Regions from separate parts of the Marinobacterium iners genome, predicted to be linked through region 2. Evidence: predicted binding sites of a transcription regulator. Region 2 holds the regulator's gene; the other holds the start of a gene.
What was found. The regulator LexA, encoded in region 2, represses DNA repair genes until DNA is damaged. The targets are predictions, from matches to a motif close to TACTGTNTANNTANACAGTA.

Region 1: a site for LexA is predicted at 7,531-7,550, ahead of CFI10_RS08120 (DNA topoisomerase III). Genes of this name have one in related genera too.

The regions. Positions count from the first base shown of each region.
Region 1 is NZ_CP022297.1:1,685,698-1,701,886, reverse strand. Features, by position in the region: gene arsC (arsenate reductase (glutaredoxin)) at 1-334, shown strand, start outside; gene wrbA (NAD(P)H:quinone oxidoreductase) at 331-933, shown strand; gene CFI10_RS08140 (DUF2069 domain-containing protein) at 933-1,319, shown strand; gene CFI10_RS08135 (SufS family cysteine desulfurase) at 1,316-2,983, shown strand; gene CFI10_RS08130 (LysR family transcriptional regulator) at 3,016-3,930, shown strand; gene CFI10_RS08125 (aldehyde dehydrogenase family protein) at 3,994-5,427, opposite strand; gene CFI10_RS08120 (DNA topoisomerase III) at 5,518-7,467, opposite strand; gene CFI10_RS08115 (DoxX family protein) at 7,696-8,142, shown strand; gene CFI10_RS08110 (glutathione S-transferase family protein) at 8,207-9,190, shown strand; gene wrbA (NAD(P)H:quinone oxidoreductase) at 9,209-9,808, shown strand; gene CFI10_RS08100 (YbfB/YjiJ family MFS transporter) at 9,788-11,062, opposite strand; gene CFI10_RS08095 (AraC family transcriptional regulator) at 11,179-11,970, shown strand; gene CFI10_RS08090 (LysR substrate-binding domain-containing protein) at 12,364-13,224, shown strand; gene CFI10_RS08085 (APC family permease) at 13,226-15,730, opposite strand; gene CFI10_RS08080 (Lrp/AsnC family transcriptional regulator) at 15,809-16,189, opposite strand, start outside.
Region 2 is NZ_CP022297.1:2,190,774-2,206,962, forward strand. Features, by position in the region: gene CFI10_RS10540 (SixA phosphatase family protein) at 1-25, opposite strand, end outside; gene CFI10_RS10545 (NAD(P)H-dependent glycerol-3-phosphate dehydrogenase) at 22-1,053, opposite strand; gene CFI10_RS10550 (hypothetical protein) at 1,099-1,311, opposite strand; partial or broken gene rhlB (ATP-dependent RNA helicase RhlB) at 1,593-2,915, opposite strand; gene dinG (ATP-dependent DNA helicase DinG) at 2,924-5,035, opposite strand; gene lexA (transcriptional repressor LexA) at 5,158-5,766, shown strand; gene CFI10_RS10570 (SulA-like leucine-rich domain-containing protein) at 5,782-6,189, shown strand; gene CFI10_RS10575 (DUF6586 family protein) at 6,190-6,717, opposite strand; gene topA (type I DNA topoisomerase) at 6,761-9,394, opposite strand; gene CFI10_RS10585 (DNA topoisomerase I) at 9,571-10,290, shown strand; gene CFI10_RS10590 (hypothetical protein) at 10,332-10,838, opposite strand; gene pgi (glucose-6-phosphate isomerase) at 11,019-12,671, shown strand; gene CFI10_RS10600 (UDP-glucose/GDP-mannose dehydrogenase family protein) at 12,665-13,912, shown strand; gene CFI10_RS10605 (universal stress protein) at 13,992-14,432, shown strand; gene CFI10_RS10610 (ATP-binding cassette domain-containing protein) at 14,429-16,189, opposite strand, start outside.

The DNA of each region.
Region 1 (16,189 bases), 510 kb from region 2:
TCACAATCCACGCTGTTCCAAGTCACGCCAGACCCTTCAACTTCTGCAGGAACAGGGTATCGAGCCTGAGGTGCGGGAATATTTGAAGGATGTCCCAACGGCTGACGAATTGAAACAAGTACTGGCAGCATTGAACATAAGCCCGCGGGAGCTGCTACGCGTAAAAGAGGCCGAGTACAAAGAGGCCGGTCTGGACAACCCGGAGCTGGATGATGCCGCCATTATCAAGGCGATGACCCAGCACCCCAAACTGATTGAGCGCCCGATCGTCATCAACGGCGATCGCGCCCGCATCGGTCGCCCGCCGGAAGCGGTACTGGAGATTTTGGCGTGAGTCAGCCATACGTTCTGGTGCTCTATTACAGCCGCAGTGGCGCGACCCGTGCCCTGGCTCATCAGATAGCCCACGGTATTGAAGCGGCCGGGATGGAAGCAAGGCTGCGCACGGTCCCGCCTGTATCGACCGTGTGCGAGGCGACTGCGTCCGACATCCCCGACAGTGGCGACATCTACTGTATCGAAGCCGACCTCGCCCACTGTTCAGGCCTTGCGCTGGGCAGCCCCACCCGCTTTGGCAATATGGCAGCGCCACTCAAGTACTTTATCGACTCCACCAGCAGCCTTTGGCTCTCCGGTGCCCTGATCGACAAGCCAGCCTGCGTTTTCAGCTCCAGTGCCAGCCTGCATGGTGGACAGGAAACCACATTGATCAGCATGATGCTGCCTCTTTTGCATCACGGCATGGTGCTCGCTGGGCTGCCCTACAGCGCAACCGAGCTGCTGGAAACTCAGACTGGCGGCACACCCTACGGGGCAACCCACGTCAGTGGTCAGAGTGAGCGCTCTGAACTCGATGAACATGAAAAGGCGCTGGCGGCCAAGCAGGGCCGACGCCTGGCTCAGCTGGCACTCAAACTGCATCGGGAGGTCTGATGAGCACCTTGGAACTGAAAACCCGCATCAGCCGCATACTGGTTCTACTGAGCTATTTCGGCCTGCTGTTGCTGTTCACTCTCTGGTATCTCTGGCTGTCACCTTCAAAGGGCGACAATCCATGGGTTATCTGGCTGGTGCACTTTCTGCCGCTTGCAGCCTTTGCACCGGTTGTGATTTCAGGAAAGCCGCGTGGTCATGCCTGGCTATGCTTTGTGCTTCTGCTCTACTTCCTTGAAGCCGTAATTGCCGCATTGGTGCCACCCACTCGCTGGCTCGGCATCATCGACTGTGTACTGCTGGTAACGCTGTTTAACGCGGCCATGCTATATGCGCGCTGGCGCAGTCAGCTTGACCGATCTCAGGCAGCAGAGGCAACGGCTTGACCCATTCCCGCCCTTCTGACCCTGTGCGCTGGCGGCGGGATTTCCCGCTGCTGTCGCAGCGAGTACATGGCCAGCCACTGATCTACCTCGATAATGCAGCCACGACCCAAAAGCCTCGTGTCGTCATCGAAGCCATCAGTCGCTTTTACAAGACGAGCAACGCCAATGTACATCGCGGCAGCCATGCGCTGTCAGCACAGGCCACAACTGCCTTCGAGCAGGCCCGCACCACCCTGGCTAACTGGCTCGGCATTGACGATCCTGCCTTCCTTATCTGGACACGCGGCACCACTGAAGCGATCAACTTGGTCGCCCAGAGCTGGGGTCGTAACCAGTTGCGCGCCGATGACCTGATTCTGCTGCAGCAGAGTTCCCATCACGCCAATATCGTACCCTGGCAGATGTTGGCCGAAACGGTGGGCGCACGCATTGAAGTGATCCCATTGCAGCCTGATGGTGATCTGGATCTTGAAGCCTATCAGCTGCTGCTGCAGAAACGCCCAAAACTAATTGCGTTGAGTCATGTCTCAAATGCGTTGGGCACGCGCTATCCCGTTGAACAGCTGTGCAGGCTTGGCCGCGATGCCGGTGCTGTCACGCTGGTGGATGGTGCACAGGCCCTGCCTCACTTTGATATTGATCTGACCAGGTTCGGATGTGATTTCTACGCCTTTTCTGGCCATAAATTGTTTGGACCCAGCGGCATCGGCGCCCTTTGGGGACGCCGAGAATTGCTTGAGCAGATGCCCCCATGGCAAGGTGGCGGCGAGATGATCCGCGATGTCAGTTTCAGCGGAACAACCTATGCCGATCTGCCGTTTCGCTTTGAGGCCGGTACGCCCAATATCGAGGGCGCCATAGGGCTGGCAGCCGCCATTGAATACCTGCAGCAGCAGGATCGTACGGCCATGGAACGGCATGAACAGACACTTCTACAGCACGCACGAGACTGCTGCTCGCAACTTAAAGGCTTCCGTGAGCTGCCTTTTGGCAGTGATCGAGTCAGTCTGCTGTCGTTTGAACTTGAAGGTTTCCACCAGCAGGATGTGGCCCACTGGCTTGATCGTCACGGTATTGCCATTCGCGCCGGTCACCACTGCGCCATGCCGCTGATGCGATCATTAGGACTGCCGGGTTCACTGCGTGCATCCTTTGCCTTTTACAACCGACTGGATGAAGCCGAACAGCTCGCCAGCTGCCTCGATCAGCTGATACAGAGCCAGACAACCTCAACCACCGTTGCATTTATCGAACAAAAAACCTCCCAAAACCTGATTAAGAGGGTATACTCTGCAACAGACTGGAACGCCCGCTATCAAGCCCTGATGCACATTGGTCAAAGCCTGCCGGGGCTCCCCGACGCTCTCAAGCAGGACTGCTACCGTCTGCATGGCTGTGAATCGCGTGTATGGCTTGTCCCGGCACTGGATGACGCTGGCCGGCTGGCCTGTCAGGCCGATGCGGATGCCCGTATTCTGCGAGCTTTGCTGGCGCTTCTGCTCGACCGTATCAACGGCCTTACACCGGCCGAGCTGCTGAGCACTGATCTCGGTGCTGTTCTGGATCAGCTGGATATTCGCCGTCACCTGAGCCCATCCCGCGGCAATGGAGTGGCGGCCATTATTCAGGCCATCGAGGCCTTCGCGCGTGATCCGCGAGGCTAGGTCCGGGTCTCTTTTCTGTTCTGGAGAGTTTGATGAATCTGAATGACCTCAGCCTGTTTATCCGTGTTGTCGAAACCGGCAGTTTTACCGCCGCAGCCGACAGCCTGAATGTACAGAAGTCCACCATCAGCCGCCGTATCGCGCAGCTGGAGGACACCTTGGGTATCCGGCTGATACAACGCACCACCCGCAAACTCAAGCTCACGCCGGAAGGTGAGGAGCTGTTCAACCGGGCGCAGCCTTTGGTGGATGATCTGGAAGCCGTTCAGGACGACATCAGTGCATCCAAAACCGAGCTGCGTGGCCGTCTGCGCCTGACCATGCCCACCGAGATCGGTGTGTTCATGATGAACGAAGTGATCACCAGCTTCATGCAGACCTACCCAAAACTGGAAGTGGATGTCGAGCTGAGCACCCGGACCGTTGACCTGATTGAGGAAGGGGTCGACTTGGCTCTGCGACTTGGCCCTTTGCCTAACTCCAGCCTGATTGCACGTCATATTGCCGGGTTGCACCGGGGACTTTTTGCAACGCCTGAATACCTGGAACAGCACGGCATGCCCAAGACACCGGATGACCTCGCTCATCACCAGTGCATCAGCCTGCTCAAGCCCTTTGATCACCTGCGCTTTACCAACTGGAATGACAACGAACCGGTCACCATGGGCGGCCGACTGAGAACGAACAGCATGAGTTTCGTGCGGGAAATGATCCTGCAGGGAATGGGAATTGGGCGTCTGCCTGAGGTGTTCTGCGGTGAACTGGTCAAGACCGGTCGCATCGTGCGCGTGCTTGATGAGTTCACCCTAGACCCACTGGAGATCAACGCACTGTACGCCAGCCGCCGCAACCTTAACCCACGGGTGCGCGCATTTCTTGACCATATGTCAGAGCGCTTGCGCGATCACCCCTGGGTACAGAATCGACTGGTACACCTGGACGGTTGAAACAACAGCCCTGTTCCGTCTTACCGGTACAGGGCTGCCGTTTGGCCAGTGGGGCCAGAAAAATCAGCTCCAGCCGGTCACGACCTTCACTTCCAGATACTCCTCCAGCCCCCAGGGGCCGCCCTCGCGACCATTGCCGGACTGCTTGTAGCCACCAAAGGGCGCTCCGCCACCCAGCGATTCACCGTTCATCTGTACCATACCCGAACGCAACTTGCGCGCCACACGCTTGGCCTTGTCGGCATCCTGTGTCTGCACATAATGCGTCAGACCATAGGGGCTGTCATTGGCGATGCGCAGCGCTTCTTCTTCGCTGTCAAAGGGGATGATCGACAGCACCGGGCCAAAGATTTCCTCACGGGCAATGGTCATCTCGTTGGTAACATCGGCAAATACGGTGGGGCGCACAAAGTAGCCTTCGCTCATTCCGTCCGGTCTGCCGGTACCACCCGCCACCAGCCGTGCACCCTCATCGATGCCCTGCTGAATCAGCCCCTGAATCTTGTCGAACTGGGCTTTGGAGACCACCGGTCCGATATGCTTGCCCTCCAGTGACGCCTGATTGACCTCGGTTTTGGCTGCCACCTCAATGGCCGTTTGTACCGCGTGATCATAGATGGATCGCTCAACCAGCATACGGGTCGGCGCATTGCACGACTGCCCCGAGTTCATGAAGCAGTGGCGAACACCACGCACTACCGCCTTCTCATCCGCGTCGGCAAAGATGATATTGGCCCCCTTGCCGCCCAGCTCAAGACTGACTCGCTTAACCGTGTCAGCCGCATTTTTGGAGATGGCGATACCGGCACGGGTCGAGCCGGTGAACGAGATCATATCGATATCGGGATGTCCGGACAGCTGAGTCCCGACACCGGCACCATTACCGTTCACCAGATTGAACACACCGGCCGGTAAACCGGCTTCATCGATCATCTCGGCAAACAGCATGGCCGAAAGCGGCGCAATCTCGGACGGCTTGAGCACCATGGTACAACCCGCTGCCAGTGCCGCCGCCACTTTCAGAGTGACCTGGTTCATCGGCCAGTTCCAGGGCGTAATCAGACCACACACGCCGATCGGATCTCGAAGAATCTGGTTGCCCGGTGCATGCTCACCCAACGGGGTCTCGAATTCATATTCGCGCAGCACGCGAATGAAATTTTTCAGGTGGCCGGCACCCGCCCCCCACTGAGCACTCTGGGCGAGGGCAATCGGCGCGCCCATCTCCAGCGAGATCGCCTCGGCCATCTCCTGAGAACGGGCCTTGTAGCGGCTGTACAGCTTTTCCAGCAGCGCCAGCCGCTCCTCTTTGGTGGTCTGACTCCAGCTTTCAAATGCGGTGCGGGCCGCGGCCACAGCGGCATCGGTATCGGCCTGAGTGCCCAGGGATATGACGGCACAGACATTTTCAGTGGAGGGGTCAATCACCTCAAGGTCATTGGCCTGAGTCGGTGCCACCCATTGGCCGTTGATATAGAAGTCGCGTTTTTCCAGCATGCTCTGTGTCTCGCTTGTTATCACGTGGCTGATACTTAATCTGTTAAGGGTAGCGGCTCAAGCACCCAAAATCACGCTCTGCCATATAACTCAGCCGGCTTTTGCCGTCTTGCGCCGAGCAGTGGGTGATCCCTTCCTGCGCGGGCTGCCGCTTCGCTTGCCTCGGTTTGCACCACCCTTGCGTCCAGCCGGAGCCTTGATGCCGTTCATTGCCTGGGGCCGGATCTGCTCGATCAGCTGCGGTAGCGCCTGCTCCAGCGGCTGCATGAACCCTTGATAGCTGAATGCCTTGCGGCTGATCGCATCCAGCTGCGATTCCCAGTGTGCGGTCATGTCCGGTCGGCTCAGCTCCTCCGGCAATGCCGCGATCAGTGCCTTGCCCGCCTCGGTGGCGTGAATCTGCTTGCCCTGACGCTGTAGAAAACCGCGCTTGAACAACAATTCGATAATACCGGCACGGGTAGCCTCGGTGCCAAGGCCATCGGTATCGCGCAGCACCTTGCGCAGCTCTGCATCCTGCACAAAGCGCGCAATGCCGGTCATGGCCGCCAGCAGGCTGGCATCGGTGAACGCCTTGGGCGGCTGGGTCATTTTTTCCAGCAGCTCACCACGTTCACAGTGCAGTGACTCGCCCACCGTGAGCGCGGGCAGCTGACCTTCGTCCTCCTCCTGCGCCTCCTTGCCCATCAACGCCTTCCAGCCCGGATCGGTGATCTGACGCACCTTGGCCACAAACTGGCCACCGGCAATCTCCACCTCGACACGCCGATCGGCATAGCGACAAGGCGGGTAGAACTGCATCAGATACTGACGGGCGATCTGGCTGTACACCTGCAGCTCGGCACGGCTCAACCGATCCGAAGCCGCCGCCTTGCTGGTGGGGATGATCGCATGATGCACTTCTACTTTTTTGTCGTTCCACGCCTTGGACCTGAGGCTCAAATCGGCCTTCTGTACCGCTCCCGCCAACTCCGGCAGGGTACGAGCGATCGCCTGAGTGACACGAGGCGCTTCGGAAAAGTGTTCGGCAGGCAGGTAACGGCAGTCGGACCGAGGATAGGTGATCAGCTGATGTTTTTCATACAGTGCCTGGGCCGCATCCAGCACCTGCTGGGCATTGAGACCAAAACGTTTGGCACAGTCGATCTGCAGCGACGACAGGTTATAGGGCAGCGGCACTGCCTGCTGGCCGGTCTTGCGTTCATCCTTGGTGACCACACCTGGCTGGCCGGTAATGCGCTGCACCACGTTTTCGGCCAGCGGCTTTGACAGCACCCGCCCCTCTTCGTCCTGAAAACGAGCGCAGGCTTCACTGGGTTGCCAGCGGGCGGTAAAACGCTCGCCCCGCTCGGTGAGCAGATGAGCATCCACTTCGTAATAGGGCTTGGGCACAAAGGCGGCAATCTCGGCATCACGCTGTACCACCAGCCCCAGCACCGGTGTCTGTACCCGTCCCACGGACAACACGCCGTCATAGCCGGCACTGCGACCCTTGATGGTCAGCGCCCGGGTCATGTTGATACCGAACAGCCAGTCGGCGCGGGAACGGGCTAATGCGGACACCGACAGCGGTACAAAGTCCTGATTAGGCTTAAGCCGCGCAATGGCACGGCGCACCGCCTCGGGGTTCAGGTCCGAAATCAGACAGCGCTGCATCTGTGCCCGCTTGGTAGCCGGTACCTTGAGAAAGTCGATCACTTCATCCACCAGCAACTGGCCTTCGCGGTCCGGGTCACCGGCATGGACGATCTGGTCCGCCTGTTTCACCAGCTTGCGTAGCACCGCCACCTGCTTGGCCACACCGCTGCGCGGCTTCAACTGCCATTCACCGGGTACGATGGGCAGATGTTCCAGTCGCCACTGTTTGTAGGCCGGATCGTAGGCATCAGGCTCGGCCTGCTCCAGCAGATGGCCGATGCACCAGCTCACCACCTGATCACCGCCACAGCGGATCAGCCCCTCCTCCTTCTTCTGTGGGCCGGGCAGAACAGCGGCGATGGCACGGGCAAGACTGGGTTTTTCGGCGATGTAGAGCTTCATGATATTCGGGGCATTGGCCTGGGAATGCCAAGAGTAAGAGATCAGACAACACATGTCGATAAAGACTGTATATAAGAACAGTTTATTCAGATATTAGCCTTAACCTGAGACAGAACAGCCCACTAAATTATCTATAAATTTGATCAATACGAGCTAATTTTAGTCATTTTTAATCAATCGCATGACAACTATAGTTAACTCAACCTATCAAACACGTGGAGAAACACGATGAACGCCTCACTGATCACCCGCCTGCTGAATACATCCGACAGTTTTGCTCCCCTGGCACTGCGTGTCCCGGCAGGCATTATTTTCATGGCACACGGCGCACAGAAACTGTTCGGCGCTTTCGGTGGTTACGGTCTTGAAGGCACAGGTCAGTGGATGGCGTCCATTGGACTTGAGCCAGGGTATCTGATGGCACTGATGGCGGGTAGTGCGGAATTCTTCGGTGGTCTGGCGATTCTAATTGGTTTGCTGGTACGCCCGGCAGCAGCAGCTTTGGCCTTTGCCATGCTGGTCGCCATTTTCGCCGTACATATTGGTCACGGACTGTTCGTCTCAAACAACGGTTACGAGTTTGCTCTGTCTCTGCTGGCCATGTCCGTTTCCCTGCTGATCAGCGGCGGGGGCAACCTGTCTCTGGACCGGATGCTTCATCAGCGTCAGAGCTAGGCTCTGAAGTCGATCTAGCCAGGACATTCAATTAACCGACCTCACTGACAATCAGGAGATTATCATGGGCTTACTGCTTGATGGCCGCTGGGTTGACCAGTGGTATGACACCGAATCCAATCAGGGTCGCTTCATGCGATCGGAGTCACAGTTCCGTAACTGGATTACTGCCGACGGCCAGCCTGGCCCCAGCGGCGAAGGCGGTTTTCAGGCAGAGCCCGGGCGTTACCACCTTTACGTATCGCTGGCCTGTCCCTGGGCGCACCGGACATTGATTTTCCGCCACCTGAAGGGCCTGGAAGAGATGATTTCGGTATCGGTGGTCAACAGCTACATGGGTGACCACGGCTGGACCTTTGCAGCAGAACCGGGGGCAACCGGTGATGAGTTGTATGGGTTGGATTACCTCTACCAGCTCTATCTGAAAGCCGATCCGAACTACTCCGGCCGCGTCACTGTTCCGGTACTCTGGGACAAACAGCGTCAGACCATCGTCAACAACGAGTCAGCGGAGATCATCCGCATCCTGAACTCCGCCTTTGATGAGATTGGTGCCGCCCCAGGGGATTACTACCCTCAACTGCTGCGCAGTGAGATCGACACGCTGAACAGTGAGATTTACGACCGCATCAACAACGGTGTATACAAGGCAGGGTTCGCAACCACTCAGGAAGCCTACGAACAGGCTGTTCACCCCCTGTTTGAAGCCCTGGACGCACTGGATACCCGGCTTGGCTCCCATCGCTATCTACTGGGCGACCAGATCACCGAGGCAGACTGGCGTCTGTTCACGACCTTGATTCGATTTGATGCCGTCTACCACGGTCACTTCAAGTGCAACCTGAAACGGATCGTCGACTACCCTAACCTCTGGGGATACGTACGTGAGCTTTATCAATGGCCCGGTGTGAGCGAGACGGTCAACATGCAACACATCAAGCACCACTATTACCGCAGCCATCACACCATCAATCCGACCGGTGTGGTGCCTGTCGGCCCGACTCTGGATCTTAACCAGCCACATCAGCGTGAAGCTGTCAGTCAATAAAACTCAGGAGATGCAATCATGAGCAAAATTCTTGTACTTTACTATTCATCCTATGGCCACATTGAAACCCTGGCCCGGGCCATTGCAGAAGGCGCCCAGTCAGTTGAGGATACCGAGGTGGTCATCAAGCGCGTTCCTGAACTGATGCCGGAAGAGGTTGCCCGCAACGCCGGCGTTAAGCTGGATCAGGCGGCCCCCATCGCCGATCCCAAGGAGCTGGACCAATATGATGCCATCATCTTCGGCACGCCGACCCGCTTCGGTAACATGGCCAGCCAGATGCGCAACTTCCTAGACCAGACCGGTGGGCTGTGGGCAAAGGGAGCGCTGGTCGGCAAGGTGGGCAGTGTTTTCACCAGTACCGGCACCGGTGGCGGCAACGAAACCACCATCCAGTCATTCCACACTACCCTGTTCCATCACGGCATGGTCGTGGTAGGGCTGCCCTATGCGCTGCCGGAGATGACTGATATCAGTTCCGTACATGGCGGTTCACCGCTGGGGGCTGCCACCATTGCGGGTGCCGACGGCTCACGCACACCTTCAGAGCAAGAGTTGACCATGGCCCACTTTCAGGGCGCACACGTTGCCCGAATCTCAGCTAAACTCAGTGCCTGAAGCTGAATCTCTGCGGGTTGCCACAGGGCGCCCGCATCGTCCCTCATAGTCCAACACATCTACGGACGACTGTGCCGTATCGTCAGACTCCATGCCTTGCTGTTGCACAAACCAGGCCCCTGCCAACAACACTGCACCGACAATAATCACCACCAGCGTGATGAGCAACCCACTCTTGTAGCTGCCTTCCGACTGCGCCAGATAACCGACTATCATGGGCGCCAGCATCTGCGCGATGCCGTAGCCGTAGGTGAGCCGTCCCATCGGCCGCGAGGGATTCTCCGGGTAGAGCCGCCCCACCATTGCCAGCGTCATACTGACAATACCGATAAAGCTGACGCCGTAGATGATCGCACTCAACATGACACCTGCCAGCCCGGTTGTCATCAGCAACAACAGCACACTGGCCGCATTGAGCAGGTAAGCCAGCAGCAGTGCCAGCCAGTCTCCCTGCCTGCGCACCAGCAAATCCCACAGCCAGCACGCAGGCGCCGCCGCAATGCCGGTCACCAGCCAGATCAGCCAACCACGGCCTTCCAGCAGGGGCGAAGCTTCCGCAATGGCGACCAGAAACGTCGCCGTCACCACATAGCCCACACCGGCACAGAAATAGGCCAACTGAAGCAGCAACATGAATGGACTGATCCTTCGTGCTTCGTAAGTTGGCGCGGCTGCACTGGCGGGCAGGCAGCGGCGGTAGTCCGGGCTCCACCACCAAACCGGCAACAGCAGGATCAGGGCGGAAAACCCGTAGATCATCCATTGCTGGTCCCAGCTGAAGCGGAGTCGAATCATCTCCGCCAGCAGTGCCGTCATGACAATACCGATTCCCAGCCCCGAAAAGAAAATACCCAGTTCGGGCTTATGCCCCTGTCGCAGAAGCCAGCTCATCAACAGGCCAGCACCGATCAGTACGCCAGCAGAACTGCTCAACCCCGACAGAAAACGCAGCAGATACCAGAGCCACTCCTGGCTTGTGCACCCCATCAGGCCAGTGGTCAGAACCGCGCCCAACAAGCCGGCCTTGTACAGCCATATTTTCAGGCCCGACGAGCGGATAAACGAGATCAACAAGGCACCACTGAAGTAGCCCGCATAATTGGCCGTGGCCAGCATACCGGCCAGAGCATTGTTCAGCCCGGCACCTGACATCATTTCCGGAATCATCGGGGTATAGGCAAAACGTGCTATCCCTACCGTGATGACCACAGCCATCACGCTGGCAATCAGGACCTTTACCTTCTCGGTCAGCATTCTCCACCCTCCTGTTTTCTGATGTTCATCAGATTAGAGGACAGAGATAGTCTATTCTTCATATAAAATGACAGATTACATATGAAACTCGACAACCATGAATACAGGCCTGAGCGATGAATAATACAATCACACAACTCTCGCCACCCGAGATGCACTCACTGCCACGCCAGGTCTATGTTCGCCAGCAGCTGATGCCGCCTCAACACCTGTTCCCGCCACATACACACGACTGGCACCAACTGCTCTACGCCACCTCAGGTACTTTGGTGACAAACCTTGAAGGCCAGCGCCTTTTCGTTCCGTCGGGCACAGCCGTATGGCTGCCGGCAGGGGTCGAGCACAGTACCTATACCGAATTCGGTGCCGAGCTGAAAAGCCTCTATATCGAAACAGGATTTAACGCACTCGACACAGCGATACCTCTGGTACTTGAGGTTTCCCCGCTGATGCGTGAACTGATGCTGGCTGCGGCCAACTTTGAGGTGGAATACCCACTGCACGGCTATGAGCACAATTTAATCCAGTTGATGCTGCAAACCCTGGGACGTCTGCCACAACGCGGGCACACCCTGCCCTGGCCCGCCGATACCCGACTGGCCAAACTCTGCACTCGGCTCTATGCACGCCCTGGAAAACGACCCGGTCTGAATCAGATTGCAGCCGAAATGGCGATGTCGACCCGCACACTGGAGCGGCACTTCCGTCGTGAAACAGGACTCACTCTGCAAGGCTGGTATGCTCGTCTGCGCCTGATGAAAGCCATAGAGATGCTGGGCACGGAGATGAGCGTCACCCGGATTGCGCTGGAGCTGGGGTACAGTGCTCCAGCCCCTTTCATCCTGATGTTTCGAGAACACTTGGGCGTCAGCCCCAACCGTTACCGTACCCAAAAGCAGCCAAGTTAACGGAACTTAGCACCCCACACTGTCACACATACATCAACGAGAAGAGCTATACCGACCCGGTGGTGCTTTAACTGTTTCTGCAGGTGCTCGCCAGCGGTCAGGCGGGGCTGGCACTGTGCGGCTTACTGCTTTAAAGATGCCTGTCACCCCCAGTACACAGCTTTTAAGCAGTCGCATGCACGCAACAGCGCGAAGTCGACGGCCTCGTGGCAGGTAGAATGACATATCAATACTGCCATTGTGACAGCGGCGAACCTTGCGTGTTTGCGAATCTGTAGCGGCAACCATCATCAAAGCCTCCCTGTGATCCTTGATGACAGCTTAGGCCCGCCCTTGTATTATGAATAACGATTAATTTAGATCGTATTGATCGTTATTCATAATGGATAGACCATGCCCCAGCCTAACTTGAGTACCGAGCTGCTGCGCACATTTGTCACAGTGGTCGATGAAGATGGTTTTATCCGCGCTGCCGAACGCCTGCACAAAACCCAGTCCACCGTCAGCCAGCAGGTTCGCCGTCTGGAGCAGGAACTGGATGTGGCGCTCTTCCGTACCGAGGGGCGCAAGCGCGTGCTGACCTCAACCGGCGAGACCATGCTGGGCTATGCGCGCCAGTTGCTTGCGCTGCAGGAAGACGCACTGGCCGCCATCACCGAGCAAAGTGCAGAAGGCGAGCTGCGTATAGGAGTGTCTCTGTCGCTGACCGAAAGCATGCTGCCCTCCATTCTGGCCCGCTTCAAGCAACACAACCCCGGCATTCGCCTGAATGTGCAGACCGACTACAGCAACAGCGTCTGTGAGGACTACGACGACGAACAGTACGACCTGGCCCTGATTCTCCGCCGTGATCGCAGTCAGGTGCGCGGTGAGCTGTTGGGCTACGAACAACTCATCTGGATTGGGCCGGCAGGCTATCAGTGGTCGAAAAACCGCCCTCTGCCACTGGTGCTGTTGAATGTGCCCTGTCTGTTCCGTGAGGCGACTTTGCAGGCGCTGGATGCCACCAATATCAGCTGGCGTACCGTGTATTCAACCACCAGCTTTACCAGCCTGATGGCAGCGGTGCGGGCCGGACTGGGTGTGACGGTCAGGACTCAGGGCGCGCTTGCAGAAGGGATGGAGAGCATTGGTTCGCAGCTTGGCCTGCCGGAATTGCCCCCGGTCTACATCGAGCTTCGCTATCGCAGCAAAGTACCCGGCTGCGAGCAGCTGGCACAGCTGATCCGCCATGAGCGGCTACAAGCCTGGTAAATCAGACCTTCAACATCTCTTCTGGCACCCCCGCCTGTACTGCGAGTTGGTGAGCTGTCTCAACTCGGGCACGAGCCTTGAGCGCCCGGCGCCGAGCCTGTTCCAGATCGTTTTGCCGTTGCGCCCACTCAGCCTGATCCAGAGTGGTATCGACTTCAGCAGCAGCCAAATCGGCCTCCATCTGCTCCAGATCGCCGGCAGTTAATTCGGCCAAGCGACGCGCATCATTCAGGACGTCCAGAGCACGAGCCCGCTCGGCCGCTTCCCCCTCTTCCGGTTCGGCATCCAGATCAATATCCTCGGCGGCCAGTACCGCCACACTGAGCGGCAGGGGTTCAAGCGCGACATTAAGGGGCTGCCCGTAACGGTCAACCGGTTCGTTGCGCTGCAGCCTGAACGGCAGAAACACCAGAGATGCATCCAGCGAATAGCGCTCCCGTGCGCCGGGGTCGGTATGATCAATCAGTACAGCCCGCGCATCAATGCGACTCTGCTCCAGGTAGTGGCGCACATCATCCGGTGTCGCGGTTGGGTCGTCCTCATCGCTGCGGGCGATCAGAATCCGCAGGCTGGCACCTTCCCATTCGGGCGTGCGCAACATGAGATGGCCCAGTAACAGCATCAGGTGACTGGACGCATCGCCCCACCACCATATATCGATGCGGCGCTGATCCGGCGGGATCTGTTCCAGTTGAGCCCAGCGATTTTCATCACCATCAAACACCAGCAGGCTGCAGCCCTCATGGAAAGCGGTCCAGAGGTGACGGGCAAAAATATGTGTGGCCTCAGCTGATAACGTGCGAGGATCATGTTCCAGCCAGTTAAGCAGTATCAGGTTGGCTCTGAGGCTGCCGAGACCAAAGCCTTGCAGCAAGGTCCGCAGCCCCGCATCGAATGTATTCACTGTCAGCGCCAGCGGCCAGGCATCGACCCTTGCACGCTGGATATCGTCAGCCAGCACTTTTTCTACCTCATCACGCTGGCGGCGCAACCGGAGTCCTTCACCCTCCAGCATTTTCACGGCAGTGACGAAACCACTGCCACCTTCCAGCCCTGCCGCCAGTTTCAACAGTGGCAAGCGGCGATGACTGCTGTCAGAAAACAGCAGAATATTCGGGCGCCAGTCACGTGGACTGTCAGGGCCATTGCGAATCGCAAGCAGATGCTGACGTATCTGCCGGGTGTGATACGAACGCCGTCCGTCCGCCCAGCGTGGCAGGGGCGCTTTCAGCTGAAGATAGCGATAGATCAGCGCCATGATACCCAATGCCACCATTCCGGCCAGCAGGTCAATTGCCAGCATGGCCACAAGACAGGCCAGCGCCCCCGCCAGACTGAGCAAGGGATGATAGAAACGAAAACGGGGACGGAACGATGGGCTCGCGGATTGTGCTTCAAACCAGGTCGCGTAGTTGATCAAGCCATAGGAGATAAGAAAGAACATCGACACCACAGGTGCAATGAGGTCAAGTTCACCCAAGCCGATGGTCATCAACGCAACCACGCCCGACAGCAATAACGCGCGGCGTGGATTGTCACTGGCACCACTGCCCTTGGAAAAAGGGTTGAGCAGCGGGAACAAACGGTCCTGCGACACCGACTGCAGAATGCGTGGCGCTCCCATGAACGAGGCCATGGCTGACGAGAGCGTTGCCGCCAGCACACCGGCCAGAATCAAGGGCGCAAACACCGCCACTTGCTGCATGGCGGCATAGTCCTGGCTCAGCACCTCTGCCGGCAACGCTCCGGCAAAGAGAAAGGCCGCCAAGAGATAGACCAGTATCGACAGTGCCACAGCACTCAAAGTGCCATTGGGAATGCTGCGCCCGGGATCACGCAGTTCACCCGACATGCTGACCCCTTGCGTAAAGCCGGTAACAGCCGGGAAGAAGATTGCGAAGAGCAGCCAGAAATCAACCTCACCCGGTGCTGACCAGTTGGCCGACAGCTGTTCGGCATCGAAACGCTCTACGCCTCCTATGAAGAAGGATACCAATGCCAGAGCCAGGATCACCATAATGCCGAACTGCAACCGAGTGGCCCAGTCGGCGCCTTTCCAGGCAAAGCCGAACAGCAGCAGTGCCGCCAGTGCAGCAATCAGCTGAACACTCCAGCCCGGCGCGCCCGGGATCATCCCGACCACTGCCTCGGCAAACCCGATACAGTAGAACCCCACCGAAACCGCTTGAGCCAGAAACAGCACCAGTCCGATCGCCCCGCCAAACTCCTGTCCCAGCGTGCGCGAGATCAGGTAGTAGTCGCCACCCTTCTTGACGTGCAGATTGGTAGCCACCGCCGACAGCGACAGGCTGGTCAGCACCGAGATCAGATTCGCTGCCAGCAGAATCAGCAGCATCAGTCCAAGCCCCGCCGCCCCGACTACATAGCCAAGGCGGAGGAACAGAATAATGCCGAGAATGGTGAGGATGCTGGGGGTGAAGACGCCTGCAAAGGTGCCCATGCGCCCGCCCGTCTCTGTCGCGGAACGTGACTCGGTGGTTCGCATCGTCAGACTCCTGTCGGATGGCGCCCATGTAAGACATCAGCATAACGGGACAGACGGCGACTTAACAGCATCCCCGTATCAACAGGCAACGCCACGCTCCAGTACCTTGCGCAACACGAAACTGGAGTGCACCCCCGTAACCCCCTCAATACGTGTAATGTGGTGAAGCAGAAGGTCATGGTAGGCGTCCATGTCCTCCACCAGCACCCGAAGCTGATAGTCGGCATCCTGGCCGGTGATGATCAGGCACTCCAACACCTGCGGCAGTTCGGCGATCCTGCGCTCAAAGTTCTCGAACCGCTCTGGCGTGTGCCGATCCATGGAAATATGCAGGATTACGGTGAGGTTCAGCCCCAGTTTTTTGGCATCAACCAATGCCCGATAGCCACGAATCAGACCATTCTCTTCCAGCGCCCGCACCCGCCGCAGGCAGGGTGACGGCGACAGACCGATACGGTC
Region 2 (16,189 bases):
CATGTCGCAGCAAAAGCAGCTTCATCCCTGCTCCTGTCGCGGCAATACAAACTCCACATCGGTGCTCTGCACATTCAGCATCATGCCCCGCGCGACCTCTTTCACCGGTGCCGCATTGAACACCACCTCATAGAGACCACTGACCAGTGGCATATAGATTTCCAGCTCTTCCGCTTTTTCTTTGACAATCCGCAGGGTATTGACACCCTCTGCAACTTCACCAAGAGACTCGACCGCCTGCTCCAGGCTTTTGCCCTCGCCCAGTGCGTAGCCCACTCGATAGTTGCGACTCAGGGGTGACATACAGGTAACAATCAGGTCACCAACCCCCGCCAGACCCAGAAAGGTAAACGGATTGGCTCCAAGACTTACAGCAAATCGGCTCATTTCGGCCAAGCTGCGCGTCATCAACATGCTTTTGGTGTTTTCACCCATACCCAAGGCCGCACTAAGGCCTGCCGCGATGGCATAGATGTTTTTCAAAGTGCCACCAAGCTCAACACCGTAGGTATCGGTACTGGCGTACACACGGAAAAAGGATGTATGGAGCAGAGCCTGCACCCGCTCGCGAAGCAGGCCATCTGTGCTGGCAATGACTGTTGCGGTCAATTGCTTGCGGGCGACCTCCTTAGCCAGATTGGGACCACTGAGCACCCCCACTCGGGCACCCGGAAACTCCTGTTCAATGATTTGACTCATCAAACAGAAGGTCACTGACTCAACCCCCTTGGTAGTACTGACCAGAAGCTGTTCCGGCCGCAAAAATGGCACGGCCTGGCGCACTACTGTTCTGAAGGCACTACTCGGGATGGCAATAAATATCGCTTCGGTTCCACTCAATGCCTCCTGCAGGTCGGTGGTCGCCCTGAGCCCTGGCGCCAGATCAACTCCTGGCAGGTAACGACTGTTGCGATGATGCGCATTGACTTCGTCAACCGCCTGTTCATTACGCATCCAGAGCCTGACATCAAGCCCCTTTTCAGCCATCAGGTTTGCCAGCACTGTGCCGAAGCTGCCGCCACCAAGAACGGCAACAGGTGACTGATTCTGCATGCTATCTCCTAGAAGAGGAGTGGCTACACTCCCCGGTCGATCCAATCAAGAAGGGTCCAGCTTGTCGAGCAGTCGGCCTATACCGAAGAACAACAGCTTGACCACCGCATACGCGAGCCCTGCAAGCAACAGAAACAGAAACAGCTGCAGGAGATCACCGGTTCGCTGGTAGCCCGCCACCGCAATAGCGGCAAAAAAGGCGCTGAGCACAATACCCAGCACCGAACTGATTCGTTTCAGGTTGTGTCTGTCACTCATGACCCGGTCCGTTTTCAGTGTTTCTGCTCTTCGGCTTCGCTGTCCGCTACCGATTCTGATTCTGCTTCAGCGGCATCGGTAGCATCGACCTGCGCACTCGCATCAGACTGGGGGTCGTCTGCAGCCATATTCTGTGCCTGAGCCGCTTCTTGCTCCGAATCAGCAGCGGTTTCAGCGACTACATCAGCTGGCGTCTCCTGTATTTCTGCCTGAGCATTTTCCGGCTCCGGCGAGGGTACAGCCTTGTCAGCAATATCTCGATCTACTTCCGCCAGTGGTTTCAACAGTTCGGCATCAGGATGTATACACTCGAGCTTGACGCCGGTTTCTCGCTCGATATCGGGGATCAGAAATGAGTCATCTTCACAGGCAAAGCAGATTGATGTTCCACTCAGGCCGGCACGACCGGTGCGACCAATACGGTGCACATAATCATCGGCATCTTCGGGCAGCTGGTAGTTGATCACGTGAGTAACGCCATCGATATGGATACCCCGCCCAGCCACATCGGTCGCCACCAATACTTCTATCTTGCCACTGCGGAAATCTTCCAATGTCCGCAGACGCTTGTTCTGAGGAATTTCGCCCGACATCAGAGCTGCCTTGATACCGTCCTTACAAAGCCGGTCTGCCAGCGCACGGGTTTCATGACGGCGGTTGCCAAAAACAATCGCACGATCAATGCCATTGACGCGCAGATAGTTACGCAGCAGCTGGTATTTTTCATGACTGGATACCAAAAATACCTTCTGTGCCACATTATCAGTGGTTTTGCGCTCGTTTTCGATCTCGATGGTGACCGGATTGTGCGTCCACTGCTCTGCCAGTCGCATTACATCGTCGGTAAAGGTCGCGCTGTACAGCAACGTTTGCCGCTCTTCACCCTTACGCGGCGTACTGCGAATAATGGTTCTGACATCCGGGATAAAACCCATGCTGAGCATGCGGTCCGCTTCATCCAGTACCAGCACTTCCACATTGAACAGATCAACTTCGCGGGAGCGCACGAAATCGATCAAGCGCCCCGGTGTCGCCACCAGAATGTCGACCGGTCTGGCGGCCAGATCCTTACGCTGCTTCTCGTAATCCATGCCACCAACCAGCGATACAGTGGACAGATCCGTATACTTGCCCAGAGCCTCGGCATCGGAGGCGATTTGAAGTGCCAACTCTCGAGTAGGCGCAATGATCAGAACACGCGGCTCACCCAGCTTCCGATTGCTTTCCAGCGGGTAGTCCAACAGGTCGGTCATAATGCCGATCAGGAACGCCGCTGTTTTGCCTGTACCCGTTTGCGCCTTGCCGATCAAGTCTCGACCGTTAAGCGCATGCGGGATCGTCGCTGCCTGAATCGGCGTGCAGTATTGAAATTCCAAGTCGGCAATCGCACGCATTAAGACGTCCGGCAAGCCGAAATCATGGAAGCGGCGCTTGCCTTCAGCCACAGGAACATTGAACTTGACCGGGCTCCAGCCGGACTGGCGACCTGTATCGCGCGGCTTGCGCGAACGACGGCGCCGACGTGGGCGATTGCTGTTATTTTTGGGCTCTGAGGTTGCCGTGGCTGTACTCTGTTTCTCTTCAGTACTCAAAATCGGATCCATTCAGATTGTCAGTTGATTTCGCGCCGGAAAGGAGGCAAGGAATCCAGCAGTTGTCGACCGTAACGGCGCGTTACTACACGCCGGTCCAGCAGTACCACCCGCCCTCGATCCTGTTCCGTTCTCAGCAGTCGCCCTACGGCCTGCGTCAGTCGCATCGAGGCAGCCGGCACTGTCCAGTCGGTGAAGGCGTTACCACCACGCTGCTCTATCCATTCCGCCATGGTAGCATCTACCGGATCATCCGGGACACTGAACGGCAGCTTGGTGATAAAAACATCGGTTAGATACCGCCCCGGCAGATCGACCCCCTCCGCAAAGGAGGCAAGGCCGAAGATGATACTGCGTTTGTCTTCATCCACGCGTTCGCGGTGCAGGCGCAGCGTTTCCTGCTTGCTGTACTGCCCTTGTGCCAGCACACTATTTTTAATGGATTCGTCGAGTTGATCAAGCACCGAGCGCATTTGGCGCCATGAACTGAACAGCACCAGCGCCGCGGCAACCGACTTCAACTCGGTATTGAGATATTCCAGTACCTCATCGGTATGTGCATCAGGCTGACCCGGATCGGTTCGCATCGCCGGCACCTGCAACACACCACAATTGGCGTAATCAAACGGGCTGTTCAGACGCAGTGCCGATGTTTGTGGCGACAGCCCCAACGCTGAAAACAGCTGATCGAAGCGACCCAATGCCGTCAATGTTGCAGAGGTTATCACGGCAGCATGACAGACTTTCCAGAGGTGTTCCGAGAGGGTATCAGCCGCAGAAACAGGTGCACTTCTAAGCTCAAGGTCTTCACCAGCAGGACTCTCGATCCGATTGATCCATCGTGCAGTGGGCGAGCTACCTTCAGGGTCCGGCCGCGCATAGGCATGTGCCAGCCACGCTATCTGCTGCACACGCCCCAACAAACTGCCAATTTGGGGAAACCATCGCTCGGCAACTGCACGGGGGATATCGGCAATACCACCTTCCATCGCCTCCTTGAGCAAATCGACGACCTGCTCAAGATGCTGCTGCGCTCGGTCGGCCGCCTGACCAAGGCTGAAGCAGGGCTCCAGCAGTGGGTCGGGTACCCGCCCTTGTGCAAAGCGATAGCGGTCTTTGACGCTCTCGGCAAACAGTGGCCGCAGCAGCAGCTCAAGCTGCTCAAGCGCAAGCCCCATCTCTTCAAAAGGACGATGAAGTCGCTCTACCGGATCTGCCAATTGCACCGGTGAACCGGTCTCTGTCACCAACTGAGTCAGCTGCTTTTGTGCAGATTTCAGTAATCGACGACTGCCCTCAAGCCTTGCACCAAAAGCAAAGTGACCACTCGCCTTGTCAGCCAGGTGATGTCCTTCATCGAAGATATAGATGGTTTTTTCTGGCTCGGGCAGGATGGCTCCGCCACCAAGCGCAAGATCGGCCAGCACCAGGTCGTGGTTGGCAACAATCACGTCTGCCTCTTCCAACCGGTCACGAGCCCGGTAGAAAGGACAGGCACTGAAATTCAGACAACGGCGGTTGCTGCACTGCATGTGATCACTGGTCAATGGCCGCCAGATGCCATCATCCACTTCATCTGCAAGTGCATCACGATCCCCGTCCCACTGACCTGAGGCATAGCTGTCCATCAACTGCTGATACAGTTGCAGCACATCATCGGGCAGCTTTTCAGCTGCCTCATCTTCATATAACGCCATCTGGCCCAGCAGGCCCTGCTGTTCAAGATGGCCTTCCACCTTGTTCAGGCAAAGGTAACGCCCTCGCCCTTTCGCGAGCCGGTAGCGCATTGGCAGGCCTGTATGCGCTTCAACTTCGGGCAGATCCTTGTTGATGAGCTGTTCCTGCAGCGCCACGGTTGCCGTAGACAACACCAACCTGCACTCCTGAGCCCGAGCCAAGGGGATGGCCGCCAACAGATAGGCGATCGTCTTGCCGGTACCGGTTCCGGCTTCAACAACACCCACGGCGGGGTGCAGATCATCCGTTTCACTGCGTGGAACAGCAGCCGCTGCAAGGGTTCGCGCCACGGCTGCGATCATCTGCTTCTGTGCCGGTCGTGCAGTCAGGCCACGACTCTTCAGGAAGCGACTGTAGGCCTCCTGGATCTCTTTTTTTTGCGCCTCGCTCAGCACGCTCAATCCTCATCCGATCTGTGTGGCGATTCTAGCAAGATACTGGATATATAAACAGAAAAATGCTTGACCCTGCTCATTCACTGTATAGAATCACAGTAACCGGATAGGGAACAGATGCCATGAAATTGACCAATCGCCAGACTGAAGTACTGGAATGCATTCGCAAACATATCGAAACAACAGGCTACCCGCCCACCCGAGCCGATATTGCACGCGAACTGGGATTCAAGTCAGCCAATGCGGCTGAAGAACACTTGAAGGCACTGGCCCGCAAAGGCGCCATCGAACTAACCAAGGGCACATCAAGAGGCATTCGCTTGCCGGAAGCCGAGCAACCGGATACCGAAGGCCTGCCCGTTATTGGTCAAGTGGCAGCAGGTGAACCCATCCTGGCACAGGAGCATGTCGAGGACCACTGCACCATCTCGGCAGACTTCTTCCGCCCCCGCGCTGACTACCTGCTGCGGGTCAAGGGGATGAGCATGAAAAACATCGGAATCATGGATGGCGACCTGCTCGCCGTACATCAAACCCGAGAGGCCCGGGACGGGCAGGTTGTGGTCGCACGGATCGGCGACGAAGTAACGGTCAAGCGCTTTAAGCGTGATGGCCGCAAAGTCTTTCTTATTGCCGAAAACGAAGACTTCAGCCCGATAGAGGTAGACCTGAGTGAACAGGAACTGATCATCGAAGGACTGGGTGTTGGCGTTATCCGGCAAGGCAACTGACAGAGGTCACTCGCCATGTCTGCAATTCATGCAACAGCAACGAACTCGAACCCTCACAGCAAACGTGAATGCGTTGAAAGCCGGGTCACCGAGATTTTGCTGCATAACAGCTCAGTTTGCCTGCAGCCCTTGCTGCTGCCCATGATCGCAGGCTTGAGTCGTGAAGACCGCTGGCTGGTCCTGATTAACCCGCCACATGATATCACCCGCAAGGCACTGGAGCAGGCCGGCGCCTGTACACGTCACATACTGGTCTTGAATACCTGCAGTCTCGATCAAACCGAGCTGCTATGCGGACGGGCACTGGCTGCCGGCACATGCCACACGGTCATCGCCTGGTGCAGCGGTGCTGCACCATCGCTCGATCAACTCAATCAGTCAGCAAGCCAGGGGGATGCACTGGGCATTCTGGTGCGGACCTGATTACCACTCCTGCATGCCAGCGCGCAGGCGTTCTATCAGTTCACGGAACGCCTGTAACCAAGCCTTGTATTCAGCCAACACATCCTTGTCTTCCGAATGGTCCGGGTTGATCTGCAATACATGAATTTCGGAAATGCTGCTGTCTACCTCGGTTTTTGCCCGGTGGTAGTCTGACGCCTGCCAGCAGGCCTCATAAGCAGACAGCATTTTGTGCAGCCAACTTCCTCTGTCCCGCTCCAACTGTTCAAGCTCAATTACTTCGGGGGATTCCTGACCAGTCACTTCAAGCTGCTCAGACAGATCAGTGAAGCGATGGATCCGATCCACATCGAGATTGTAGTTTTCTGCAATCTCGCGCAACAGCGCCGAGTATCCACTTGCCATGAAGAACAGGATCGACTCATGATAGGACTCGATTCTGGCATGCTTGCTCCACTGTGAGGCCTCTTCCGCCTGCTCCAGCGCCTTGATATGCAGGCGCGCAAAATTCAGCTTCTGATTGGTACGAACCGCATAGATATCACTCATTACCTGTACTCCATTGAATGCGCCGACGGTCTCGGTCTCACGCTCAGCGCTTACGTCCCTGCTCTTCCTGCCAGCGCCCGTCACGGTAGAACGCTTTCCAGCCGGTTGCCTTGCCCTCAACTTCCGTCATCACATACTGCTCTTTGGTTTTCCGACTGTAACGAATTACTGCCGGATTACCATCAGGGTCTTTCTGCGGCGCATCCATCAGATAGGCGTATTTGGGATCGATCTCATCACGGTGCGGCACCAGCTCAGCCACCAGCGGCGCACGCGTTTCCCGTTTTTTCGGAAACTGACTCGCCGCCAGGAACAGGCCGCTGGCACCATCACGCAGTACGTAGGTATCTTCAACCTTTTCGCACTGCAGTTCCGGCATTGGTACCGGATCCATTTTGGGAGGCGCCGGCTCACCGTTTTTCAGCAGTTTGCGCGTATTCTTGCACTCGCTATTGGTGCAACCGAAAAACTTGCCGAAACGACCGGTCTTAAGCTGCATTTCGGAGCCGCACTTGTCGCATTCGATACTGGGCCCATCATAGCCCTTGATCCTGAAGCTACCCTGTTCAACCTCGAAACCAGGACAGTCGGGATTGTTGCCGCACACGTGCAGCTTGCGCTTCTCATCGATCAGGTAGGAGTCCATCGCCGCATCACACAGCTTGCAACGATGTTTGTTGCGCAAGATGCGGGACTCTTCTTCATCATCTCCATCCACACTGACCACTTCGTCGCCTGGTATCAGGTTGATGGTGCACTTACAGCGCTCCTTGGGCGGCAGGTTATAGCCAGAGCAGCCCAGGAACACGCCCGTACTTGCCGTTCTGATCATCATCTTGCGACCGCATTCGGGGCAATCAATATCTGTCGGCGTCGGACTGTTGGGCCTCATGCCGTGGTCAGCACTTTGCGCCTCCTGCAGCTTGTCGGTAAAGCCGCTGTAGAACTGATTCAACAGCTCCTTCCAGTTCACCTCACCCTGCGCCACGTCATCAAGACGCTGCTCCATACGCGCGGTGAAACTGTAATCCATCAGATCGGAGAAATTCTCGTTCAATCGCTCGGTGACAATGTCACCCATTTTGCAGGCATAGAAACGACGCCCCTGCACCTGTACATAGCCGCGATCCTGAATTGTTGAAATGATGGAGGCATACGTGGAAGGACGACCAATACCACGCTTTTCAAGCTCCTTGACCAGACTGGCTTCGCTGTAGCGTGGTGCCGGCTTGGTAAAGTGCTGCTTCGGGTCCAGCGACTTGAGCGCCAGCACTTCGCCCTGCGCTACATCCGGCAGAATGACATCTTCGTCACTGCGCCCCTTGGCCGGCAACGCGCGAGTATAACCGTCAAAACGCAGAATACGACCTTTGGTAGTAAGCTCGTAATCACCACTTTCAACGGTAATACGGGTGCTCGTGTACAGTGCAGGCATCATCTGACAAGCCAGGAACTGACGCCGAATCAGGTCATACAGGCGCTGGGCATCCGGCTCCATGCCCTTGAGAGCATCAACCGTCAGATTTACATCAGAAGGCCGAATCGCTTCGTGCGCCTCCTGAGCCCCTTCCTTGCTTGAGTAGCTGACCGGCTCTTCCGGCAGGTACTCCTTGCCGTACTGTTCAGCAATAAACTCACGGCACGCCTCCACCGCTTCGGCGCTGAGGTTAGTCGAGTCGGTACGCATGTAGGTGATATAGCCCGCTTCATACAACCGCTGAGCCATCATCATGGTTTTCTTGACGCCAAAGCTCAGCCGCGTACTGGCAGCCTGTTGCAGTGTAGAGGTAATGAATGGCGCCGACGGCTTGCTGCTGGTGGGGCGGTCCTCGCGCGCACGCACAGCCAGTGCACCGTTGCGAAGGCGCTCCAGATGGGTCTCGGTTTCGGCCTGACTCTCTGGACGGAATGTCTTGCCGGCATATTTGCTGACCTGAAGCCGCAGCGCCTGCTGGGCCTGTGTTTCCGAGTCGGCATGCACTTCCCAGTATTCATCAGGTATGAAGGCACGGATTTCGCGTTCACGTTCGACGATCAGGCGCACAGCAACGGACTGTACCCGTCCGGCCGAGAGGCCACGGGCGATCTTCTCCCACAGCAGAGGTGACAGCATATAGCCCACAACCCGGTCCAGAAAACGCCGTGCCTGCTGGGCGTTGACACGATTAAGGTCCAGATCGCTCGGCTGGGAAAACGCCTCCTGAATCGCCTTCTTGGTAATTTCGTTAAAAACTACGCGCCGGAATCGACTGTCATCACCTCCGATCGCCTCGCGCAAATGCCAGGCAATCGCCTCCCCTTCGCGGTCCAAGTCCGTTGCGAGGTAGATTTCATCAGCGTTTTTGGCCAGCTTGCGCAGCTCTTCAACGACCTTTTCCTTGCCGGGAAGAATTTCGTAGTGGGCTTCCCAGTCATGCTCGGGATCGACCCCCATACGCGCTACCAGTTGCTCCTGAGACTTCCGCTTTTTATAGACCGCCTTCTCATCCGGCGACATTTTGCGCGTCAAGGCTGCCTGACGCGCCCGTTCCTTGGGATCGCTCTTGCTGGCACTGCCGCTGGTTGGCAGGTCGCGAATATGACCCACACTCGATTTGACAACATACTGGCTGCCCAGATACTTGTTGATCGTTTTGGCCTTTGCCGGTGATTCGACAATGACTAGGGTTTTTCCCATGAGATACGGATCCTTTTTAGAACGGGCAACTCAGAAACTGCGAGCATATATAAGGGGTGGTGCTGCCAGCGTCAAGCAGTGTCTGAGACCGGCGATACCAGTCCGCACGCGGATGCCTTACAATTCATGTACACACCATCCTATAATTAACATCTCTTTTCAGAGTGCCAAACACCATGCTTGGAGACAACCTGTATCTTGTAATCCTCATCGCCGGAGTCGGTATTCTGGCGCTGGCGATCAACTATGTGGTCACCACGCGCGAACAGCAGACCGAAGCGCGCCGAGAAAGGCTGAGCTGGCTGCAAACACAGGCGGAGCACACCCTGCACGCCCTGGCCATTCTGAAAGAAAGCGGCTGCCGGCAGGATATTATCGACAAGCTCAACCAGCATGCGATGGCGCTTATCGAGGAGATCAGCCTGCTGGCACCGGACTCCGAACTGATGTCCGAAATCAGCAAACTGAAAGAAAGCAGTGACCGCAGCAAGCCTGACAAAAGCCGGTTCAACAGTGACCGAGCCGTCAAACGGGCCCAGATTTACATCAATTTTGCGGAAAAGCTGATCGCGCAGATGGCACAGGCCGGCAAGATGACCGGTCAGCTTGCCCGTACATATCAAACAGAGCTGTACTGGCTTAACGTATCGTTGGTGGCCGACGCCCACCAGTATCAGGCGTCCAGATTGATTGAATCCGGTGACAAGCTTGCGGCCCTTTCTCACCTGAAACACGCCAAGGCGGTTCTCGTTCGGGCTACCGCACCGCAACGACAGAAGCAGCCGCGCCTGGATGAGCTACAAGCTGAAATCGACAGAATTCAGCCCAAACGCAACTGGGGCGCCGGCGCTCTTGCAGAGTCACTGGACGATTACCTGAATGAAAAACAGCCCTGAAGCCGCTTCTCGTTCAACCCCTCTACCCAGCGTCATCGCTATCAGATTTTCTGCTCCAACATTGGCCGAGCCAGGCGATACAATAGATCCAAACGTGTCTCGTCGCCACGCTCATCCCAGTAGAACGTTAAACTGAGCGGAGTTGACTCAACACCCAGCACGTCATCCGGCAGCTGCTCCAGCAGGCTGTTTAACCGCTCCAGCGCTTCCGGCTGCAGCGTTCCCTGTCCTTTGCTCCAGCTCCAGTTTTCAATCAGGCCAAGATGATCCAGGGTATCAACGCGCAACACCTCCCAACCACTCCAGTTGTCGCGCTCACCTCGCTCCAGATTGGTTCTTGCAATGCGATAGGCCGGGATTGTACGTACTTCAGGTTCCATCTCGCCAAGCGCTCGCGGCAGGGATACCCGCGCCATCTGCACCAGAATGCCCAACTGACGTGCCTTGAGCCTGAGGTTTGCCTGATAGCGCTGTCGCGGGCTGGGCATCACCCACATGACCGAGCCTATCAGTGAGGCAACTACCAGTGAGATGATGAACCATTTCATTCGACAGACTCCAGGTCAGAGGTCAGGGACAGGCGCGAATAGTAACGCTAAGACCACATAAACGACAGTATGACGCACCGGCAGAATGCAACAGCCATGGACCAGTGCTTTAACTGAAAGCCGTTTCTGACTAAGATGCGCCTCAGGTTGGCAGCCGCTGCCAACAACTCATTAGTAAAGATGCAAGGAGCCGCCTTGGACAAGCACAGGGTTTGGCAACAGCTGGAACAGCTCTGCGCCACTGAATCCTCTCTGCACCTGCGCGACCTGCTGCAGGTAAAGGACCGGTTTTCCCGGTTCAGTTTTCGTCAGGATGAGCTGCTGCTCGATCTGTCCCGACAACGGCTGACCACGAATACCCTGACCCAGTTACTGCAACTCGCTGACAGCTGCGACTTGGCACAGTGGATCGAGTCCCTGTTCAAGGGCGATCGCATCAACCACACAGAAAACCGCGCCGCACTGCACACAGCCCTTCGGCTGCCCGCCGAAGCAACGCTTGAACATCAGGGGGAAGACCTTGTCACACTGGTGCAGGCTGATCTCCAGCGCATGCAGCACCTGGTGGAACAACTACATCAGGGCCAATGGCGCGGTTTTAGCGGCGAACCGATCGACACATTGGTCAATGTAGGAGTCGGCGGATCAGACTTGGGTCCAATGATGGTCTGCCGCGCACTGGACGGCTTTCAAGCACCGGAAGCACGCCAGATCACAACCCATTTCATATCGTCCATGGATGGCAGCCAGATTTCAGGCCTGTTGGACCAGCTTGACCCGGCCCGCACCCTGTTTGTTGTTTCATCCAAGTCATTTTCCACCGCCGACACCCTCGCCAACGCCGCGACGGCACTGGACTGGCTTATCCGTGCCAGCGGCCTGACCACTGAGCTGCTTGCTCGACGCCATTTCATTGCTGTAACCGCCAATGCGCCACGTGCAGAAGCCTGGGGCATTCCGGTTGAGAACCAGCTTCATTTTCGTGACTGGGTCGGCGGACGCTATTCGCTTTGGTCAACCATTGGCCTGGCGATCGCTGTCAGGATCGGCATGAGCGGTTTTCGAGCCCTGCTGGACGGGGCTCACCGCATGGACATGCATTTTCGGCACACCCCTTTCAGTCACAACTTGCCTGTCCTGCTGGCACTGGCCGAAATCTGGAATATCAACTTTCTTGGCATCCATGCCCACGCCATTCTCCCCTACGATGGCCGGCTGGCGCATCTGCCGGCTTACCTTGAGCAGCTGGAGATGGAAAGTAACGGCAAAAGCGTCGACCGGCAGGGAAGTCGAATTGAACACCACACCTGTCCAGTGCTCTGGGGTGAAATCGGCCCCAATGCCCAACACGCGTTTTACCAGCTGCTGCATCAGGGCAGCGAAGCGGTCATGTGTGATTTTATTGTTCCGGCACGGCGCTACGCCGACCAGAGCGATGCCCTGCAGTCCCAGCATCGTCTGACACTGGCGAACTGCCTGGCACAGGCACGAGTCCTGGCACTGGGCGATGCTGCGGTTGATCAATCCAATGCAACGCCCTGGCAGCGCTACCAGGGCAATCAGCCCAGCACACTTATCCTGCTGGACGAGCTGACACCCGCGTCACTGGGGGCTCTGATTGCCCTGTACGAACATAAGGTGTTTGTTCAGTCTGTCATCTGGAACATCAACCCCTTCGACCAATGGGGCGTCGAGCTTGGCAAGCAGGTGGCCAACAGCCTGCTGGATATAATCGGCACCCCGGCAACGACTGACCGATTTGATATCGCGACCGAAGGCGTATTGAATCAGCTGCATGGTCAATGGAGCGACCGGGAGAGTACAGAATGTTGATTGCGATATGGGGGGACGAACTGGGTGCCTGGGTGGCAGCCGTCGAACTTGCTCGCACCGGGAACCACGTACTTCTGCAGCAAGCAGCTCCGGGTGAAAGCAGCCATCGAGCCGAGCCCGGGCTGATGGACAGCCTTGCAGCAGGCATGGCATCCGGCAATATCCGACTGTGCAGCCACCAGGAAGCACTGCAGGCCCCATGGCACTGGCTTGCCTCCCACCCTTCCGATATCAGCCATGCCGAAAGCGTCTGTCGTGATCTCAGCCTGCAGGGACCTGACAATCTGGTGCTAATCAATCAAAGCAACTTCGGCATTGGTGCCAGCGATCGACTGCACGCCCTGCTTGATTCTGCCCGCCAGCAGTCATTGGTCTGCCTGCCAGACACTCTACAGCAGGGACAGGCACTGCAGCAGTTTGCAACTCCCGATACTCTGCTGGTGGGGTGCGAGGATGATGCTGCGCGCCTGCTGCTACAGGCCCTGCTTCGACCGTTTTCTTCTCGCCTGCAGCAGATTCAGTGGATGAGTCGACGGGAGGCCGAGTTCAGCAAGTTTGCCATCTCCGGGATGCTGGCCCTGCGCCTTGGGTACATCAATGAACTGGCCAACCTGGCGGACCGCCTTGACGTGGATATTGAAGTAGTACGACAGGGCATGAGCAGCGACAAGCGCATTGGCCAGCATTACCTGGCCCCCGGCTGCGGTTTTGGTGGCCACCATTTCACCCAGTATATTGAGGGATTGGCTGACATACTGGCAGAAACCCGCCACTCAACCCTGCTCAACACCGTGCTGAATGAAAACGAGCGTCAGAAAGAACTGCCTTTCCGCAAACTCTGGCAGCACTATCGGTGTGATCTGCGCGGTCGACGCATCGCCATCTGGGGATGCGCCTTCAAGCCTGGGGTTGCCAGCGTGGATAACGCGCCGTCATTGCGGGTCATTCGTGCCCTGCTGGCACAGGAAGCACAGGTTCAGGTGCATGATCCCGAAGCACTGAGTGCCCTTCAGAGCGAATTGGGGCAAAGCACCGGACTCACACTGCATCAAGACCCCTACACAGCAACACAGCAGGCCGATGCGCTGCTGCTGCTAACCGAATGGCCCCTGTACAGTTCTCCGGACTATGAGCGCCTGCTGCAGCTGATGCAAACACCGCTGATTGTTGATGGTCGCAACCTGTTCGAGCCGGACTACCTGCGCCAGCTTGGATTTACCTATTACGGCGTAGGACGCTGAAAAACGTCAAGCATCCGGAGTGTGCGCCGGGCACATGCAGTGCTATTCTAGAGGCACACTCAACTGGAAGGATGTAACGATGAGTATCTATTCCCGCATTCTGCTTGCGCTGGATCTGTCAGATGAATCGGAACAGCTGGCAATGAAAACGGCCGAGATGGCCAAAGCTTTCGGCGCCGAACTCAACCTGATTCACGTAGTGGAGCCTCTCAGCTTTGCCTATGGCGGCGATGTTCCCATGGACCTGACGACCATACAGGAGCAGCTTGACGAGCATGCACGCACCAAGCTGGACCTGTATGCAGAAAAGATTGGCTACCCTGTCAGTAACAAAATTATCGTGACAGGCCATACCGAGACGGAAATTCACCGTGCTGCCGAAGAGCACAACACCGACTTGGTAATCCTGGGCAGCCATGGCCGCCATGGGCTTGCCCTGCTGCTTGGTTCGACCGCCAATGGTGTCCTGCATGGCGCCAAATGTGATGTGCTGGCAATTCGGGTAAAAGAGGAGGACTAACCCCCCTCCTGCATTGACTCCAGCTCAACCCAGCGCTCCATCAACGCCTCGAGCTGCTGCTCCTGCTGTTGCAGCAACTCGAGCGTGTTGGCAATCTCGGTCTGATCACCGGCGTAAAATTCGGGTGATGCGGTGACAGCGTGCAACCGCTCCAGCTCAGCCTCTGTCGCCTCCATCTGCTGTGGCAACAGATCCAGTTCTCGCTGCAGCTTATAACTCAGCTTTTTGGCCGTCGGCTTTTTCGCGGCAACAGGCTTTGGCTTCTCGGCCTTGGCCGCTGCGACAGGCTGTGGCCGCTGCCGCAACCAGTCGGCATAGCCACCCACATACTCACGGACCACACCCTGCCCTTCAAACACCACCGAGCTGGTGACCACATTATCGAGGAAACGACGGTCATGACTGACAAGAAGAATGGTGCCATCAAAGTTGAGTAGAATTTCTTCCAGCAGCTCCAGCGTTTCCACATCAAGGTCGTTAGTTGGCTCGTCCAGTACCAGAACATTGGCCGGCTGACTGAACAGACGCGCCAACAGCAGTCGGTTGCACTCCCCACCGGAAAGCGCCTTGACCGGGGTCCGCGCACGCTCGGGGCTGAACAGAAAATCCTGCAGATAACTGATAATGTGGCGCGACTGACCGTTGACGTCAATACTCTCGCGCCCACCTGATACGTTGTCGATCACGCTTTTTTCGGGGTCAAGCTGTCCTCTTAGCTGGTCGAAGTAGGCCACCTCCAGCTTGGTGCCGAGCCTGACCACACCAGACTCCGGCTCAAGCTGGCCGAGTACAATCTTCAACAAAGTGCTTTTGCCGCTGCCGTTAGGACCGATCAAACCGATTCGGTCACCACGCTGAATCTTGAGTGAGAAGTCACACAACAATGGTTTGCCGGCGTAACTCATCGAGACATGCTCCAGCTCTGCCACCAGCTTGCCTGACTTCTGCGCCTCTTCAAGGCCAAAGCTTGCCCCGCCCTGGCGCTCACGGCGCTGTGAACGCTCGCGTCGCAGTTGCTCCAGCGCACGAACTCTGCCTTCGTTGCGGGTGCGGCGTGCCTTGATCCCCTGACGAATCCAGCGTTCCTCCTGGGCCAGCTTCTTGTCAAATTCGGCGTTGTGACGCGCCTCCTCATCCAGCAGCTGTTGTTTCAGTTCCAGGTAACGGCTGTAGCTGCCCGGAAAGCTGGTCAGCACACCGCGATCCAGCTCTACGATGCGTGTTGCCAGCTTCTCAACCAGCGCACGGTCATGCGAGACAAACAGAATGGCTCCCCGGAAGTCGAGCATCATCTGCTCAAGCCATTCAATGGTTTCGATATCGAGATGGTTGGTCGGCTCATCCAGCAGCAACAGATCTGGTTTCTGCACCAGTGCCGCCCCCAGGGCGGCACGGCGACGCCAACCACCGGACAGCTCTGCCATACGGGTATCCGGCTGCAGCCCAAGCCGATCCAGCACAGATTGTACTTGTTGTTCAAGATGCCAGCCGTCACGGGCTTCCAACTGATGCTGCAGCTCTTCCAGCTGCTTCAGTGAAGCGGCATCCGTGTTGTGTGAAAGGGTATCGTAGGCACGGCGCAGCTCAACCACTTCGGCAAGACCGGACGCTACCACATCATGTACCGTCCGCTCATCGGCTGCCGGCAGCATCTGGGACAGCTGAGCGATACGAATGGCCGGATCCCGCCAGACAGAGCCCTGATCAGAATGAATCTCGCCGGACACCAGCTTCATCAGGGTCGACTTCCCCGCCCC